One region of the Lysinibacillus sp. NPDC056232 genome, then DNA from elsewhere that is predicted to be linked to it. Evidence: a T-box and tRNA genes for the amino acid it is inferred to sense, from the RefSeq annotation. Region 1 holds a T-box; the other regions hold tRNA genes.
What was found. The T-box of region 1 lies ahead of argS (arginine--tRNA ligase). A T-box ahead of a tRNA ligase gene usually reads a tRNA of that ligase, here a tRNA-Arg.

Region 1 (6,444 bases):
CTTTGATTTTGGATATGGAAAACGTGAACTTCTCGTTCTAACATTCCAGTACCAATACCCTTGGTCAAAATTATGATTAACTCATTTTTTCCATCTTTATTGATGTCCTCATAGATAATTTGAGGTGACCAAGTAGGACTTGTTGTATTTATCCAAAGGTCTTGTAAGGACACCACCTTTAAAACAATTTTAAAATTTGTAAATACTTCATTCACCTTTTAGCATAAAGGGTAACATCTACTTTATCAGATTTTGTAATTTCCTCATATTCATTTATCATTGCTTTTGTTTTTGATAAAACGGTAAAAAGAGATATGGCAATAATTAATATAAGAACTTTTTTCATTAGAAAACACCTCATATTTAGGTGTTCTCTATAATTGACTGTTTATTCCACTAAACTGTACCGTTAGCTCAATAAGAAAAGCTACCTTTGACTTCAGTAGCTTGATCTTAAGCTCTTGCCAACGTTAGTTGAATATGTATATTTATTGTTTCCAGGTAGTTTCTTGATTTTATTCCAAGCTTCAATCGCTTCTTCACGGCTTTTCCCTTGATTTTTCGGGTCAGAAAAAAAGTCACGAATGAATTGATTATATTCAAATTGAAGTGCAATGCTTTTCTTGTATGTAGGGTCTTTCTTCCGTTCTTCCTCCTCATCCCAAGCGTCTACGACATCGCGATAAGTTTTTCCGACATTGTTTTTAATATAGTTTTGGATATAGGTGGAAAAATGAAATTTAGGGATTACTGTCTTAAAAAACGTCCTTACATTTTGACTACAACGATGATCTTCTGTAATGACTGTATCAAGACTTAAATCTACTTGCTGTTCTTTCTTCTTCGCTATTGATTTTCTGACAGGCTTTTTAATCTCTCCCGTCTGTAGAAATATTTCAATCCTATTAGAAATCTCTATTTTAGAACCAGTAGCACTTATTCCGTTATTTCTACAAAAAGATTGTAATTCTTCCTTTAACCAATAGAAATCGTTAAAACTTTCTATACTTAATTCTTTCGTTAAATTAGGTCTCATCAATTACCTCCATATTTACTTACTCTACATTACGGAACATTTGTCCCTATTTAGTAAAAACAATCACGAAAACAACCTTTAAAAAAACATGCGCGTACATTCGCGCATGTCTCCACATTATTTTTTCTTAAGAAAAAGGATCGTAGCTAAAATGCCTAGCATTAATGTGATAAAAATTGTATAGGTAAATGTATGGTTACCTGTCACATCATAGCAATAACCGATGAGTATAGGGATAATGGCGCTTATCATGAAGCCGCCTGAAAGCACCATAGAGGACCAACTATTTGCCTCTTCGTCATTTCTTGCCTCATCCAATGGTAACAATAAACCGATTGGAAATAAGCCGCTTAATACGATACCTATAATGAATACCGCAATCCATAACAAAGTCCCCGAACCTACCCATAACAACACAAAGCCAATAATGCCAAAGACCCCTAAAGTGAAAAGCCAGCCGATTCGACTCGACCATTTTTCCATTAGTATGGGGACCAAAATATTCCCAATCATTTGTACAATAGACATAAATGTTAGCATAGAGCTTGCAGCGCCAAGGGAAAAGCCCTTATCCTGTAACATCGGTGCTAGCCAAGACATCATTGAGAAGAATAAAGATGTTTGTAAGCCAAAGTAAATTAAAATGGTCCAAGCACGGACATTTCTCCACGGATTTCGTGCAACTTTTTCCGTACAACCATCTGTCTCTGGTAGCTCTTGTTTTTGGATGACCAGGAACCATATGCAAAGAGCAATGCTAGCAAGCATTGCCCAACTGCCAAGCGCCATCGTCCAGCTCTCATGAAAATGATTATAAAATGGTAATGTTAGTGCAGCACTCAATGTTGCCCCTGTTCCTATGCCAAATGAATAAATACCTACCACCGTAGTAAAACGGGTCGGGAATTTTTTCTTGATATAGGCATTTAATATGGGTCCAATAAGGGCAATGGCAAATCCTGCCGCAAAGCTTGTGACTACAAGTAGTACATAACTTTCTTTTAAAAAGCGTAGCCCATTTGCTAATGCTAGGATGATTATTAAGAGCGTAATAGCTGTTTTTGTTCCGAGTTTTCTTTGTAATGGAACTGCGAATGGTGCAAAGAGACCCATACAAAACACCGGAATAGATGTTAAAAAGCTCATTTTTGTATTTGATATATGGAGTGATTCTAAAAGTACATTAAATAATGGTCCTATTCCTGTGACTGCTGGACGCATATTGAGCGCAACCAAGAAAATACAAACAACCACAAGTACCATGGAAACACGCCATTGCTTTTTCTCCATTCTTTCTAAAAACCTTCTCTCTATTTATTCGGTTAAAAATTCAACGAAATTTGCTAGACCTTTGAATTCCCACTATATCCTTTTACCATTTTTTCTAGTAACGGTCAATTTCATGGACATTACTATTTGCAGGAGGTAGCTAGCATCATGTCGTAGATACTCTATTCATACTTACATATTGTTAGGTGCTGCAATGCCTAACAGTGCTAAAGATTCTTTTAATACAACGGATACACTTAGACAAAATGCTAATCTTGATTTTCTTTGGCTGTCATCGACCAATACTTTATTTTGCGCATAATATTTATTAAATTGACGCGCTAATTGTAAGGCATATTTAGCAATTTGTGATGGATCTGCTTGTTCAAAGGCGGTAGCAATTACTTTCGGAAACTGTTCCAGTAATAAAATAACAGGCCAAGCTTGCTCCCCTAAAGCTTCGAGCGATACCTCGTAACTATGTTCATCTGCTTTTTCCAAAAGAGATGCAATACGAGCATACGTATATTGAATATATGGCCCTGTTTCACCTTCAAAATTCATCATGTGCTCAATGGAAAACTCAATATCATGAAGACGATCATTTTTTAAATCATTAAAAATGACCGCTCCCACACCTACCTGTTGTGCGATGCTATCTTTATGCATTAGATTTGGATTTTTTTCCTCGATATTTCGCTTCGCTGTAGCAATTGCCTCTGTTAGTACATCTGTTAATAGAACAATCTTGCCTTTACGCGTCGACATTTTTTTACCCTCTTTTAGGATCATCCCAAAAGGTACATGCTGCAAATCTTTTGCCCAAACATATCCCATCTTCTCAATGACCTTAAATAATTGGTTAAAATGAAGTGATTGTTCATTCCCTACAACATAAAATGATTTTTTAGGGTCATATTGTTGTTGTCGATAAAAAGCTGCTGCTAAATCACGTGTAGCATAGAGTGTGGCACCGTCAGTTTTTGTTATTAAGCATGGAGGCATATTGTCTATTTCAACAACATGAGCCCCCTTAGATTTCACAAGTAGCTCTTTTTCATCCAACTCTTTAACAACAGCAGCCATTTTGTCATTGTAGAACGCTTCCCCAGTAAATGAATCAAAGTCAATGCCAAGCAGTTGGTAAATGTTCTTGAATTCTTCGAGTGATGCATCTCTGAACCATTGCCAAAGAGCTAACGCCTCTTCATCCCCATCTTCTAATGCTTTAAATGCGGTACGTGCCTGTTCATTAAGTAAATCATCCTGCTCCGCTTCTTCATGGAACTTCACATAAATTTTTAGCAGTTCCTCTATTGGGGCAGCTTCAATCGTTTTTTGATCTCCCCATTTTCGATAGGCAACGATTAATTTCCCGAATTGTGTTCCCCAATCACCCAAATGATTAATGCGAATCGCTTTATAGCCGTTTTTCTCGGTGATATTTGCCAAAGCATTGCCGATCACTGTAGAACGTAAATGCCCCATAGAAAAAGGCTTCGCTATATTAGGTGAAGAAAAATCCAACACTACATTCCCTTTTGACTCCTGCTTGGCCCCGTATAAATTTTTTTCTTTTACAATTTGACTAAGGACTTGCTGTGTAATCGTTGGCTGACGGTAAAATATATTAACATACCCACCTACTACTTGAACCTCTTGTATTAAGTCACAGTTTACATTGTTTTTTATGTCGGATGCGATCGTGTGAGGGGGCTTTCTTAATTTTTTTGCTAGCGTAAAGCACGGGAATGCCACATCCCCTAAGTCCAAATTTTTCGGTTTTTCTAGTAAATTTTGAATTTCATTGACAGACAGCTCGTTGTTTAATGCTACAGCGATGCTTTTCGCGATTTGTGTATTCATGTTCATTCTCCTCTCAATTCGAAAAAAATAAAAAAGCCCCCGTCTCTAAATATAGAGACGAGAGCATAGTTATCCCGTGGTACCACTCTAGTTGCCATATAAATATGACCACTTTCCATTGTTAACGAGGTGACTCCCCGATATTCTCTACTACTAATTCGAGAATCTTCTCCAAAGTGCGTTTCATTTATGGCATCTGCATTAGGCTCACACCATCCCTAATTCGCTTTCCAGTAACTCCATAAACTACTCTCTTTATCTTAGAATTTAACTGTAATTTCAAAATATTGTATAACGGTTCCTTTTTTAAGTCAACTGTCTTTTAATTTTAAATTTACCGAATCGATTCCAATAGAACACTTTCGGTGATAGGGCATTACAAGTACACCACCAGGTACAGCTCTAAGTGTACCAATGGATGTTGGTGTGTCTAAGGACTGACGACAATTTAACATCCTAAACGGAAATCAAGATGCAGTGTCAGTATTCAAAATCTAAGATAATGGTACAGTTGCTAATTGAACTAATTTTCCTTACTTCAGGTACAAGGTCTCACAGTGCTTTGATTCTCATCTACATCATTAATGCCTATAACTTAAGGAAAAAGAACATTCCTCACAAGTGGGAATGTTCTTTTTCTTCATAATGGATGACATCAGCCATAATGGCATACATCTCTTTTAATTTTAGTTCCTTGTTTTCAGTAAATCTTTTTGCTAATTTTTCACTGATAACCCCTTTTTCAATCAATAAATCCCAATTGTTATCACTTGACTTGCCTACTAATACTTCCGTCAAGAATTCTGCAACTTCATCTCTTGTAATTGGGCTTTTTTCTTTTTTAGCTACTTTATAGATAACGGTATCTAGCTTATCGCCTAGTGCTTTCATCTTCTCTGGACTAACACGTTGAATGCCCTCTTTTAGCATTTTCGCAAACTTAATCTTTGTTGCTGAATCTTCAACATGTAAGTCATTCGAATAACCACCAACTACGAGGCCGTAATTGATTAATGTTTGAATGGATTTATCATACCATTCACCTTTATATGGATAATCCATATTAAAAGGATCTACAGAAGCCCCTTGTTTTTTTAAATCTTCCCTTAAGGTATTGATAAGCTCTTTGTTCTTGCTCATTGCTCTAAAGGTTACGTCATCTTTAATCGCTAATGCTGCTGCTGCTCCTGCTGCTTGTCCAGTCACCATACCCGTTGGAACGACACGTGCACTTCCCGCTGCAAGCGATGAATACCCTGCAGAACGACCCACTACAAGCAAGCCATCGATTTCTTTAGGCACTAAAGAACGGAAAGGAATGGCATATTGATTTGGAGCCGAAATAACGTATCCATAATCGTGAGGCGTTTGCGCTTGTACATCAACTGGGTACGCAGCTAAGCCAATGCTATCCCAATGATCACTATTCTTCCAAACATCGGACATCGGTAATTGGTATTCTGCCCAAATATGTCTTGTTTCGCGGACGTATAGTTCCTCCGGATAGCTCACAACTTCTGCATGTTTAAAGCCAGGAAACTTCTTTTTCAAATATTGTAAAATATAGTCTGTCTCTTTCTTTCCTTTTTCAATCGCTTCTTGTTTTGAACCTTCATTCAAACCATCAATTCCAAAAATTTGTAAAGCATTAATGTAATATTCATCATCTACTTTTGCTAAATTCAAGCCTCGTAATCTCGTACCTTCTTGTACTGGCTTATAGTCATCATGAAGTTTTGTAAACCCCCACATAACTGAATCATTCAGGTGAGCACCACCAAAAGTATTTGAGTTTGCTGCTTTCTTCACCTCAGCCCAATCAACATTTTTCAAATGAATCATCAAGGTAACAGCCATTCTTTTATCCTTGATGCCAATATCTTCTCCACCCATGAAAAAAGGAACTTTTGACATTGCAGCAAAATCAGCGTCCTGTGTAGCATCAATGAATGCCTTGCCTTTCACAACATACGTGCCATATTTATTTTTTAATTTCACTGATGTTAGCTGATTCTTATCAAGATTGGCATTTACGACTTCTGTTTGTGCAGAAAGCGTTAAATTTGGTTCTTCATCGACAAGCTTTTTAAAGGCAGCCTTAGCATCTAAAATTCCAAATGCATCTTTCCCTCTAACAAGGTCGTGCCATTCTTTAAAAATACCCATACTGACCGGTCGTTTAGCGTCATTTCGAGGTATATCAAGGAAATTGAGCATTCCATACGTAAATAGCCCTCCTAATTCCTCACGCTTTTCGACTAGCAGTGTTTTTG
Region 2 (6,444 bases), on a different contig from region 1:
TTTATTTTGAAAAAATTGTCACTACATAAAATCCTGAGCATACGCTATGTAAGAGTATTAGTGAAGGAGAATGTGTACAGTGCATAAGTATTCAAAAGGGTGGTTTGTGAAGCAACTTCGAGATCATGGTATTTTGGTGCATCCACAATTTAAAAGTCATTTAGGCAATTATAAAGAATCCGAACTGCGCAATTTATATTATCGATATGTTGAAAATGAAACGTTGGATTCAGAACAAAAATAGTCATGTTCGTTTGAATAACTCCTTTGTAGGAAAGAATTTAACTACAGAAAGGAGTTATTTTATGTGGAGTAAATCATGGGTTTTGACGCAGATTTGGCAAGATGTGTTATTTTTACACTGGCCAGTACCAACTAAGGATTTAGAGCAATACATTCCGCAAGAGTTACAACTGGATCTCTATGAAAATAACGCTTGGCTTAGTGCTGTCCTTTTTAAAGTAAAAGGACAACGACTGAAATTTCTACCACCATTACCAGGAGTAGGTTCCCATTTGCAGCTTAATGTCCGGACATATGTTACATATAACGGCATGAAAGGTATCTATTTCTTTAACTTAGATGTTACGAATCATTTTATTGTTCAACTAGCTACAAAGGGCGGTTTATCATATCGCCATTCAAAAATATCTATAAAACAAAAAGAGAACCATTTTTCGTTTACAAGTTTATATCACGGTGCACCGGATGAAAGGTTGAAAATTTCATATCAACCGATTGCCAGTGAAATAAGTAGTTCTACCTTTGATAAATGGTTAGTGGAACGTTATCACTCTTGGTCAAAATGGAAGAGCTCTCTATTTCGCATAGATATAGATCATATGCCATGGCAGCTGCAGCGAGTCCATTTTCACATTGAAAGCAACACACTAGCTCCATTTGTGAAGGAATCTATACAGGGCATTCAACCCATTGCCCATTATTCGAAGAGTAAAAAGGCAAAAATTTTTTCACCAATTTTGGAAAACAAAAAGATTTATTAACGTTAATAAAAGAGATAACAAAATTGCATCACAATGGCGCTTGCAATCATATCCGACATAGCAAGTGCCTCTGCTTCAATGTCATCAAAAACTTGAATATCCTCTTGATAGTTTTTCTGAATCATAGTCACGGCTTCTTTTTTTGTTAAAGCTAAATGTGTATAGAACATTTTTTGTACTTCCTCAACACTCAAGTATGGATTAATACTATTCAAAAATATGGCAATGTCGTCAGCATTACGATACCATTCCTTTTCCTTTGCATCCGCTGTTGCTGCATCTCCTTTGGCAGCTGCAGTTACTAGCTGCGCAGCAATAAGAAGATGTTCTTTAATCAGCTCAGCATAGCGATCAGCAATTTGATCGCCGTAAAATGGACGTAGACAATTGCCTAAGTCCGTCGCATTTTGTACAGTCGTTCTTGCACAAAGGGCAAATCAGGTAAGCCAAAGACAATACTTATAATTGTCATCCTCGTCCAATTGACATGCTCCATCCATAATATACGATTCATTGCCATAAAATCTGCTTCAGCCCTACTGATACAGCGAAGATAATCTTTCTGCGGCTGTAAAAATGGCGAATAGGTGCAGTATACTGTGTGTAAGAGGCATTATAGAGCTGGCTTAAGGGACTTACGTATTTTCCATTTGAATATGGGTACAATGTATTTCCACGCCTTCTAATTTTCTACCTAATGTAGAATACTCCGAGGTATTTCTGTATATGAAAGAACAATTTTATGAAAGGGGTGAATATGGCTATTCTTCATACATCATTTTTTTAGTCATCCCACCATAAAAAGATTTATGTTGAAATTTACCCGCATTATTAATTAAAATATGAATAGTATCAAAATGATCAACAATTTTTTGCATTAAAGAAACGATGTCCTGTTCTTTCGTAATCTGCTTGTACAAAAAGAACAGAATGACTATGCTTCAATAAATCTTTACCCTAATTGCAGCCCTAATTCTTTATTTACTTTGGCAATAACTACATGGGCATTATTTCTGGCATACGCTAGCACAATGACTTTACCAATCCCTTATGCACCGCAAGTTCCGTCGACTACTAAATCTTTAAACATGTTAGCTTCCTACAGTTTTTTGCTTTTTATTATTTTAGCAAAAGAAGAGCTGGGAATTGGCATAATGGGGTACAGGAAATCATATAATATTAATAATGAGGCAAACCTTGCCTTCTTAGTAAAATTAATGTTGACTTTATCATAAAAAGCACATATAATAAATATTGTCCTTGATATGGACTATATAAAATAAAATTATGTCTCAGTAGCTCAGCAGGATAGAGCAACGGCCTTCTAAGCCGTCGGTCGGGGGTTCGAATCCCTCCTGGGACGTCTAGAGGTTCAGATAGAACGAGTCTGAACCAACAAAAAAAGCGCCTCAAACCCTTTAATATCAAGGGTTTGAGGCGCTTTTTTGAGAATACGTTAGAAAAGGATAGAAAATGTAGTGCAAGGACGCTACGTGTCTGTTCTGAATCGAGCTCCCCTGATTTTTTCAGAGAAGTAAGGATGGTAGCCTTTAATTAAGATATATAATTTGAGTAACAGTAATGAATAGAAAATAGCAAATAGGAATCAAAGGCATTTTTAAGCGGTCGAAGTTCGAAAAAAATATGGGAACAAGTAGAAGTTATTGTTGCGTTGCGTGTTTATTACGACACAATATTACAATGAGATGAAAAGAGAATCGGGTGATTCGAGAGAGAACAATAAGATTTTTAGGATCTTCGGTTGGTATGATATTCTATGCCGTTCATTTCTTTTGTATCTGTACTTCGATTTTAATTACTTCTTTTGGATAGAGACTTGTTCCAGTGCTTTAAATAAGGCTTGTTGAACTACTTTTTTCTATTAACTGACCACTTCATACACATATTGTAATTTGAATTCAGGTGGAAAAGTTCAATTTTGACGTGGCGAGTAGCACGCACCTTATAGTTTGTAGTCTAAGTGTATTAGCCCTTATTTTTTTAAACTTAGTGTAGCCAGTTCAACTTGGTGATTTTTTATCAGTAATTTACCTGCACGATCAGTAAATTTAATGTACAATTTGAGTTGATAACATTCTAAAAAGTAAGGTAAGCGTATTTAACAAGTTGCCTAAAAAAGGCGTTTAAAAATCCAATGTTATAAGAGGAGAGGTTCATATGGCTATAGATGTAGTACGTGGTAAAATAACTAACCCAAGAGCAACAGAACTGTTAGTTAGTGAAATCGAAAAATTATCCAATGATATTGACGGATCTTTGTTTTTAAATTATTTATTAAGAGCAGCAGATAAAGAAGTAGTAACAGTGGATGCACTGTTAGTTAGTAAACAATATGGATTGACGGCTTTTGTATTTGCTGGAGAATCATCAATAGATATATACGATCGACATGATAAAATGTATTTCCAGTTGGACAACACACTTAAACAATATAATTCATTGCGAAAAGGGAGAAATTTAGCTTTTGAACCGAATGTTATAACTTTTTTTCCTACATCAGATGAAATTTCATATGAGAAAAATTTTGAAGGAGAAACCTATTATTTTGTTTCACCTGATAGTCTTAAGACGCAGATGGAGGAATTACCGGAATTTGATGTAAGTCTATTTGAAAAATTACAAGAAGCTTTACATAAAATCTCTTCAATGAAACCGAGAAAAGATAGAGAAAATGTATCTAAAAGTAATTCATTAGGTTCGAAAATCAAAGAGATTGAAAAAGAAATTGCTAATTTAGACGTTTGGCAAAAGAAAGCAGCTTTTGAAGTTCCAGAAGGCCCACAACGTGTTAGGGGATTAGCTGGTTCTGGGAAAACAATTGTTTTAGCTTTAAAAGCAGCTTATTTACACGCTCAAAATCAAGATTGGGATATTGTAGTTACATATTACACAAGATCACTTGGACAACAGTTTAAAGATTTAATTACTAAGTTTTCTTTTGAATTTTTAGGCCATGAACCAAATTTTAAAAAATTGCACATCATACATGCCTGGGGGACAGATAGTGAAAAGGGCGTATATTCTACAATTGCTAATACTCTGAATATTACTCCAATAACATTTAATAATGCTAAAGCTAAATATGGTAGAGATCATGCATTTGAAGGAATATGTATTGAATTATTAAATACAATGCCAGAAAAGTATCCAGCCGTATATGATGCTGTATTAATTGATGAAGCCCAAGATATGCCTTCAGGCTTTTTTAAATTATGCTATGAAATAACTAAAGATCCTAAACGAATAGTATTCGCTTATGATGAGTTGCAAAATTTAACAAATGATACAATGCCTGATGTCAAAGATTTATTTGGTACTGATAGGGATGGAAATCCTAGAGTTAATATAGATAATATTAGGAATTCTGCCCAAAGGGATATTGCATTACCTGTATGTTATAGAAACACTAGATGGGCTCTTACTATGGCACATGCTTTGGGGTTCGGTATATACAGAGATGGTGGTGTTGTTCAATTCTTCAGAGACCTAGAGTTATGGACAGATATAGGATATCGGAAAGTTTCAGGTAATTTAGGGTATGGGGATAATGTAACTTTAAAACGTAAAGACGAATCATCCCCTGAATATTTTGATGTTTTAATAACCCCAGATGAAGCTTTAGAAATGAAAATGTTCAATTCTAAATTTGAACAATATCGTTGGGTATCTGAACAAATAGAAAAAGATATTGAAGATGAAGAATTAGATTATGATGATATTTTAGTTGTTTTTCCTGATGCTTATCATGCTAAATCAGAGTACATGGAATTTAGAAAATATTTAAATTCTAAAGGTATTAATTCCCTTTTAGCAGGTGTGACAACTGATAGAGATACATTTAGAGAAGACGATACGGTAACTTGTTCAAGTATCTTTAGGGCTAAAGGTAATGAGGCACCAAAGGTTTATATATTAAATTCTGATTTTTGTGCTTCAGGAGCAGAAATGATTAAATTAAGAAATATCTTATTTACTGCAATTACTCGTTCAAGAGGATGGGTTAAGATTTGTGGAGTAGGAAATAATATGGGTATTTTAATAAACGAGGCAAATAAATGTATTAGGAATGAGTATACTTTGGAGTTTAATATTCCAACCTTAGCTCAATTAGAACAGTTAAGATTAATCCATGGTGATAAGAGTGAAGAAGATAAAAGGAAAATAACTATTGCACAGACTGGGATTAATGAATTAATAGCATTAATTTCCGAGGGTAAAATTGACGCAAGTATGTTCCCAGAACTTAAAATCTTATTAAATACGATTGAAACACGTTCTGATGATGAATAGAAAACCTAGTAATACTGTTTTGGTGATTAAATCCCAGATAAACAATTCCTTGGAAATACTTAAAACTCGTAATCTAATACGTTTTTATAATGAGATTGAAGAAGAGTATTTAATTGATAAAGATATATTTCGCCTTTCTTGGAAAAATCATAGAGGGGGAAGGAAAGTAAGTAGTAAGGCTTTTTTAAAGGTAGACCAGTATATGGAGATACTAGAATCGGGAGCTTATCATGCTATTTTATTTGATTATTCTATAATAAGAGTCTCATTTAGTTTTAGAGGAGATAATCTAATTTTTCAAAATCTATTATGGTGGCCTTGTCCGGTAAAGGTAGAGTTTGAGGATGAAGAATATGATTCTTTTGCTGAAATTGTGGAATTATTTCTTGCGGATTCTGAGAATTATAGAATGAGATCTCCTATTAGAATAGATTTAGATACTACAAATGATAATCCTGAGCATCCTAAAGCGCATATGCATACACAACATCCAGAATCAAGAATAAATACTGAGGAGCCTATTTGTTTTAATACTTTTATAAAATTTATTTTTAATAATTTTTATCCAGAGATAACATTAGATCATTTAGAGTTCCCTAGTACAAACGTTAGATGTGAGAGAGGTAGAAGGATAGAATATAAGCATAAACATAAATTATATATTCATCAAAGTTATAGATAATCCAGGAAATTAATTTATAAGTAAGCATTAAATAACGTCCACTATAATGTAAGATGGACGTTTTTTTTTTGCAGGAAATTATGACATTGATTTTATTATAAAAAGGAGCTGATAAGTCACGTGTGTTTCATAATTTTTTTAGAAAACTTGTCCCCCACAACGCTAATTTAGTAAAATAACATTTAGTTTGGCATTTAGTAAAATTTCAAAACTGCAAAAACCCCTTATAAATGCTGGTTTCTAAGAGATGTTAGTTTGACTTCCGCCATCACCATAATACTATTTTATAAATGTCAACACCAATATGTACATTTTCGCTCGTTTAAGGATGTACAAAATCACTCGTTTTCCGAGGTTAAATGATGCTTTAATCGGTATGAATCACCGACGATTGTGACAACACTTGCGTGATGTAAAATACGATCTAATATCGCGTTCGCTAACTTC
Region 3 (6,444 bases), on a different contig from region 1:
ACGTATAAGTCTATAACCGAACGGAAAGAAGAGCCGAAGCGACGGAAAGAAAGTGCCGCGACGGAAAGAAAAGTCAAAGCGACGGAAAGAAGTGCCGAAGCGACGGAAAGACAAGCCGAAGCGACGGAAAGACAAGCCGCGACGGAAAGAAGAGTCAAAGCGACGGAAAGAAGAGCCGAAATGATGGATAGAAAGGTCAAAGTTGTGGATAGAAGAGTTGAAATGGTGGATAGGCCCATCAAAGCAAACAAAAAAAGACATCTCAGAAATAAATCTGGGATGCCTTTAATTTATTATTTACGTTCCATGATTTGGTCGATTAAGCCGTATTCTTTTGCACGCTCTGCAGTCATGAAGTTATCGCGGTCTGTATCTCTTGCAATGACTTCAAGTGGTTGACCTGTGCGCTCCGATAAAATACCGTTTAATTTTTCACGTAAGAATAAAATACGTTTTGCAGCGATTTCGATTTCAGTTGCCTGACCTTGTGCACCGCCAAGAGGTTGGTGAATCATTACTTCAGCATTCGGTAATGCGAAACGTTTACCAGGTTCACCAGCAGCAAGTAGGAAAGCGCCCATAGATGCTGCCATACCAATACAAATTGTTTGTACTTGTGGCTTGATAATTTGCATTGTGTCATAAATTGCCATACCAGCAGTGATTGATCCGCCTGGTGAGTTAATATAAAGAAAGATATCTTTATCTGGATCTTCTGCTTGTAGGAATAGAAGTTGAGCAACAATTGAGTTAGCAACGTTGTCGTCAATTGCACTTCCTAAAAGGATAATACGGTCTTTTAGTAGTCGTGAATAGATGTCATACGCACGTTCGCCACGACTTGTTTGTTCAATAACTGTAGGAATTAAATTCATGTTAAATCCTCCTTAAAAAAACTAAATTCGAATACTTTGCTGAAAACTTCCATTGTAGTTCAGCTGTATACTTATCATACACATTATAGTCAGGGAAGGTCAAATATTAACCCTGTTAAAGTGAAATAAATTAAAAAAATTCGCCTTGGCTTAATTGTTACTGTCGCTTCGCTTTCGCACAGAAAACATTTGTTGCTGTCGCTTCGCTTTCGCACAGAAAACATTTGTTGCTGTCGCTTCGCTTTCGCACAGAAAACATTTGTTGCTGTCGTTTCGCTTTCGCACAGAAAACATTTGTTGCTGCCGCTTCGCTTTCGCGCAGGTAAACAATGCGTCAAGATTTTGAATTGTGCCCGCACAAAAATTCCTTTCTAATGCGTGACATACGCTGTAGGCTGTATTTTCAATTAATAGGTATTTTGACACTAACTGAATGAAAATAAAAAAAGTTTAAATGTTTTACATTCTATAGTTGAATTATGAGCAATACGTTTGTATAATTGATAAGGTCATAAGTTAAAGTACAGTACACTATTTTGTCAGGTATGCTTCCAATGAGGATTATCTACATCTTGCTTTTCGTAAAGCCTAGTGGGTACTTTTTTTTTGTGTTCAATTGCCCTCGTGGTGTAATGGATAACACGTAAGATTCCGGTTCTTGCACTGGGGGTTCGATTCCCTCCGAGGGCGCCATTTTACTGATTTTGATATACTTTTATAACCCAAATTCTCCTAATAAGTAGTTTAGCAGCCTGCTTAGTGGGGAAAAGAGAGGGTAAATAATGGGAATGTTGCCTAATAGGCATTATTCCCGCATTTGTTCCTTTCAAACCTTCAAAAAAGCAACAACTCCAAATTATTTTTTAGTGAACATACTGTACGTGAAGACTAGTTATACTAGTCGAAAGAAAGAATCCTATCTGAGGGGATTCTTTTTTTTTGCATCAAACGATATTTTCATTTATTTAGTCTGTTTTTTGAAGACGAAGGTATAACCATGATCGTGGTAACACATGAAATGGGCTTTGCCTGTGAAGTTGTAGATCGTGTTGTCTTTCGTGGATGGTGGTATGTGGTCGAAGAAGGACCGCCGAGAGATATCTTTGGTAATCCGCAAAACCCGAAAAGCTTTATAGCTCATTAAACAAAAGCAGCCCCTCTGTGATAATGCACCACAAAGGGGACTGCTTTTGTTTTTTTATAATTAATGAAGGGGGTTTGTTGTAGTGCCGTATGCATTAAGCATTGTATGCATATCTTGTTGAGAAAACTGAGGTACTTGATAGTAGCCATGCATATTTTGGTAAATAGATAATTCGTATGCCATTTCAATACAGTTGGGAATACTATCTGCAATAACACGTCGGACAACTGGGTTTGTAGTTTCTGTTGCTGCTGCAGTCATACCTTTTGCTACACCTTTTTGAGCCCCAAGTAAGAAGCCAGAAATGGCTTCATCGTTGAGTTCACTTGCATTTTGCATAGGCTTTTTAGGTTGGCCAGGGTTTATTCCGTATTTGAAATTATTTCCTGTCTGCATTTGATAGCGACCTGTAGGAACAGACGGATCATGACCTGTGTTATAAGATTCCACAATAGTGTTATACATACCTAATGTGAAATTATATTGGCTATCCAAAATGCTAAGCAACTCTGTGTCCTTAACATGTGGACGTAAAACAATGGATTGATTCATACCAGCAATGATTGCACCGATTGTTTCATGCAAGTCCATTTGTTCATGTCCACCATGATTTAGGCTTTGTTGTTGGTTGGTTGATGTTTGGCTTGATGATTCGTTATGAAACGATTGTGTCAAAAAAAGCGCCTCCTAAATATCATAGTTTGTTACAGTATTAAGTATGGCACGTTAGATAAATTTCATACGGTATTAATGCATTTGCATATATGTAGAATAGAGATGTTTATTTGTTGCACATTAGTGGTAAGGAAAAGAAAGGCTCATCACCAAAATAAATAGTATTTCTGTTTTTAAGTGATAGCTAAAAGAAGGCGAAGGTGGTTTTAAATTGAAAAGATTATTTGGACCTATCGGGATTATCGTTATTATTTTAGTTGTATTGGCCTTACTATTTATTCCAAAATACAATAGTCTTGTAACGGCCGAGGAAAGCGTTGATTCGAAATGGGCTCAGGTTGAAAATCAGCTGCAACGTCGCTACGATTTGATTCCGAACTTGGTAGAATCTGTAAAAGGATATGCCAATCATGAAAAAGAAGTTATCGCTAGCATTACAGAGGCACGCGCACAAATGGGAAGTGCACAAAGTCCAAAGGAGCAAGCGGTTGCCAATGATGCATTAAACGGAGCACTTAGTCGATTGCTAGTAGTCGTAGAAAATTATCCAAATTTAAAGGCAGATGCAAATTTCCGTCAATTAATGGATGAATTAGCGGGGACAGAAAACCGCTTAGCTGTTGCCCGAGAAGACTACAACAATGAAGTGCAGACTTTTAATAAAACAGTCAAACGTTTTCCAGGCAATTTAATTGCGGGGATGTTTGGTTTCGAACAGAAGGAATACTTTAAAGCAGCTGCGGGTTCTGAAAAGGCACCGTCTATAGATTTTAGCGGTTCAGGTAAACAATGATGAAACGGTTGATGATCCAACTTGCTATTGTTGGTTTCATATTTATCTTATCTATTAGAACGGCAGATGCCGCAATGCCCACGCCAATGAAAAATACGTATATTCATGATTTTGCCAATGTTTTATCTGCCTCCGTGAAGGAAGAGCTTAATCATTATTCAGAGCAGCTAGATAAAGGTACAGGTGCTGAAATTATGGTCGTAACAGTAGATAATATTAGTGGCCAAGAACCAAAAATGTATGCTACAAAAATGATTCGCTCTTGGGGTATTGGCGATGCCAAGAAAAATAATGGTGTGTTAATTTTAGCAACGTTTGGGCAGGGGGAAGGCAATAATGATGTTGTTATTGCTGTAGGTCAAGGTCTCGAAGGGGCATTACCTGATGGCAAGTTGGGTCGCATTTTAGATTCGGCGTTTTATCCAAATGCAAGTGCTGGAGATATTGATAAGGCATTTAAAGCAACGTACGCGGAAGTATTTCAAAATGTCGCACAAGAGTACAATTGGGATGGAGAGATGCCTGAAAATACAGATGACAATGAAGAAATGCCAACGTGGATGATTATTTTAATCGTTATCATAGTACTTGTTGTTTATACGTTTATTTCCAATGGTAGAGGGGGAGGACCTCGTTCAGGTCGACGTGGCGGTTATCCAGGTGGTTTTGGTGGCGGCTTTGGCAGTGGCGGATCTAGAGGCGGTGGTTTTGGCGGATTCGGAGGAGGTTCATCTGCTGGTGGTGGAGCAAGTCGGAAATTTTAATATATTATATTCAAAAGTGAACTCATTGTAGTTCACTTTTTTTCTGGTTTAAAAGGGATTTTCACCAGAAAAGTACGCGCTGCCAATGAAACTAGCAGTCAAGTAGAACGTCGATGTAGAATACATGGTGAAGGATAATAAAGGCCGTGGTTTTCAAAATGAAGAAAACAAAATTGAATTCTACAATGCAATGCTAAAATTCTTAGATAGCCATCTAAAAAAATAATATGAAAGAAGACTGTGTAGGAGATAAGTTTCTTGCACAGTCTTTTTCTAGTTTTGATGCTCTAATTAAAGGATTGATACTGAAAATTGTTTATGCCGCTTCCGAATGTGTAGTCAGGACATAGCTATTATAAGAGCTGAAAACTATTTCGATATATATCATTTTTCTTACTATCAATAAATGTGATACATTGAGCAAGTTTTTCTACTCCAGTATGAATTTGATTTTCCTTAACTTGAGAAATGCTTAATCGAATCAGGTTTTCTTTTTTATATTCGGGTAGGAACATTCTAGTTGCATCATCTACAAGAATACTTTGTTCTTTTAACAAATTGACAGTCTGCTTTGTAGTCACTTTCTCAGGGAGAGCGATTGTAAGATAGAATCCGGAAGAGGGCTTCGTATAAAGCGTATTATTTGGTAGCAATAACTCACAAGCTTCCTGCAGACGTTTCATTTTCCTATAATACAGCTCTTTTATTTTCTTAACATGGCTATTCATCATTCCATTTTTTAAATAAATCTCTAATGCTCCTTGAGAAAGAACAGAACTATTAAAATCAGCAGTAAATTTATAGCGTAAAAAATTGTTACTCATTAATTTTGGAAGAACTAAAGACGCAACTCTTAAACCAGGTAGAAAAACTTTAGAAAAACTTTTAATATAAATAACTCTGCCAGAAGGATTGTACGCGAATAATGGATCTGATTTAGTATTTGGATCCAAATCCCCTAAAAAGTCATCCTCAACTATATATACATCGTATTTTTCCGCTAATTCAACAATTCTTTTTTTCTCTTTATTCGTATAGCTATGTCCAAGTGGATTATGAAACCTCGGAACAATATAGAAAAACTTAATATCGTTATTTCGAAAAATATATTCTAGACGATCAAAATCAATCCCCTCCATAGATAAATCAATTCCAAACGTAGTCGCTTGTTGCAAATTAGCAGACTCTATAAAACCAAAATAAGTAGGTTGTTCAATTAAAATATTGTTTTTCCCATTCGGAAATGGCATGGAAACTAATAAATTTAGAGCTTGCTGAGAACCTGATACAACAAATAATCTATCGGGTTGGGTAAATACTTGTAAGTTTTGTAAATACTTCACTAATTGAAGTCGTAATGAGTAGAGACCTTGTTGATCGGTGTAAGTAAATAATTCTTCTTTATAAGTATCAATGGCCTGATTGATACAGTGCTGAAAATCAATGTAGGGCATGATGTCTTTATCAGGACCAGCAGACAAAAAGTCAATAATATTATTTTTACTGTCTGGATTTTGAAATTCATTGACAACATAATAGCCGCTTTTCGGGACAGAAAAAATTAAGTGCTCTTTTTCTAGCTCATCATACGCTTTAATAACGGTGTTTTTACTGCAGGAGAATTTTTCGGAAAGTTGTCGTACTGAAGGAAGTTTACTACCTGCTATAAGTAATCCCTGTGTTAGCTGATCTTTAATTTCATCAATAATCTCATTATATTTTATATACAATATAAAGCCCTCCTTATTCTGTACCAGGACAGATGGTTGAAAATTCTGTTTATTTTTACGGTAGCTCCTCGTAATATTTATTGTACCAGCACAAATGGTACAGATTTGTATAAAAATATAAGGGGTTGATAATGGTGCAGGACAATAAGAAGGAAAAAATGGGATTATTATTAGGCTTAGTGGGCGTCATCTGTTTCAGCTTAACATTACCTGCAACAAGTGTAGCGGTAGACTATTTTGGGACTACAATTGTTGGCTTAGGAAGAGCAGTAGTAGCTTCGATTTTAGTTACTCTTGTATTGATTGTGAAAAAAGAAAAACTGCCCACTGCTCGTCAATTCAAGAGTTTAATTATTGTCTCTTTAGGCGCAGTTTTAGGATTCCCCTTACTCACCTCTTGGGCTATGACAAGTTTGCCAGTTTCTCATGGAGCTGTGGAATTAGCCCTTTTACCTTTAGCAAC

Region 2: it encodes a tRNA-Arg, which carries the amino acid that the T-box ahead of argS (arginine--tRNA ligase) is inferred to sense. The anticodon was not compared.
Region 3: it encodes a tRNA-Arg, which carries the amino acid that the T-box ahead of argS (arginine--tRNA ligase) is inferred to sense. The anticodon was not compared.

Annotation. Positions count from the first base shown of each region.
Region 1 covers NZ_JBHJTF010000016.1:2,349-8,792, forward strand. The annotation lists gene ACFCYJ_RS13310 (hypothetical protein) at 1-215, opposite strand, end outside; gene ACFCYJ_RS13315 (hypothetical protein) at 212-346, opposite strand; gene ACFCYJ_RS13320 (DUF6434 domain-containing protein) at 440-1,036, opposite strand; gene ACFCYJ_RS13325 (MFS transporter) at 1,154-2,326, opposite strand; gene argS (arginine--tRNA ligase) at 2,498-4,171, opposite strand; T-box leader at 4,222-4,442, opposite strand; gene ACFCYJ_RS13335 (FAD-dependent oxidoreductase) at 4,787-6,444, opposite strand, start outside.
Region 2 covers NZ_JBHJTF010000023.1:58,294-64,737, forward strand. The annotation lists gene ACFCYJ_RS16840 (DUF2639 domain-containing protein) at 71-244, shown strand; gene ACFCYJ_RS16845 (YqjF family protein) at 306-1,004, shown strand; gene ACFCYJ_RS16850 (hypothetical protein) at 1,007-1,219, opposite strand; gene ACFCYJ_RS16855 (hypothetical protein) at 1,396-1,518, opposite strand; gene ACFCYJ_RS16860 (hypothetical protein) at 1,766-1,924, opposite strand; tRNA gene ACFCYJ_RS16865 (tRNA-Arg) at 2,294-2,367, shown strand; gene ACFCYJ_RS16870 (DEAD/DEAH box helicase) at 3,183-5,315, shown strand; gene ACFCYJ_RS16875 (DUF2290 domain-containing protein) at 5,305-5,997, shown strand; gene istB (IS21-like element helper ATPase IstB) at 6,336-6,444, opposite strand, start outside.
Region 3 covers NZ_JBHJTF010000076.1:14-6,457, forward strand. The annotation lists gene ACFCYJ_RS26925 (hypothetical protein) at 53-184, shown strand; gene clpP (ATP-dependent Clp endopeptidase proteolytic subunit ClpP) at 294-875, opposite strand; gene ACFCYJ_RS26935 (hypothetical protein) at 1,026-1,160, opposite strand; tRNA gene ACFCYJ_RS26940 (tRNA-Arg) at 1,494-1,568, shown strand; partial or broken gene ACFCYJ_RS26945 (peptide ABC transporter ATP-binding protein) at 1,861-2,019, shown strand; gene ACFCYJ_RS26950 (spore coat protein) at 2,080-2,694, opposite strand; gene ACFCYJ_RS26955 (LemA family protein) at 2,906-3,487, shown strand; gene ACFCYJ_RS26960 (TPM domain-containing protein) at 3,484-4,251, shown strand; gene ACFCYJ_RS26965 (aminotransferase-like domain-containing protein) at 4,605-5,981, opposite strand; gene ACFCYJ_RS26970 (DMT family transporter) at 6,113-6,444, shown strand, end outside.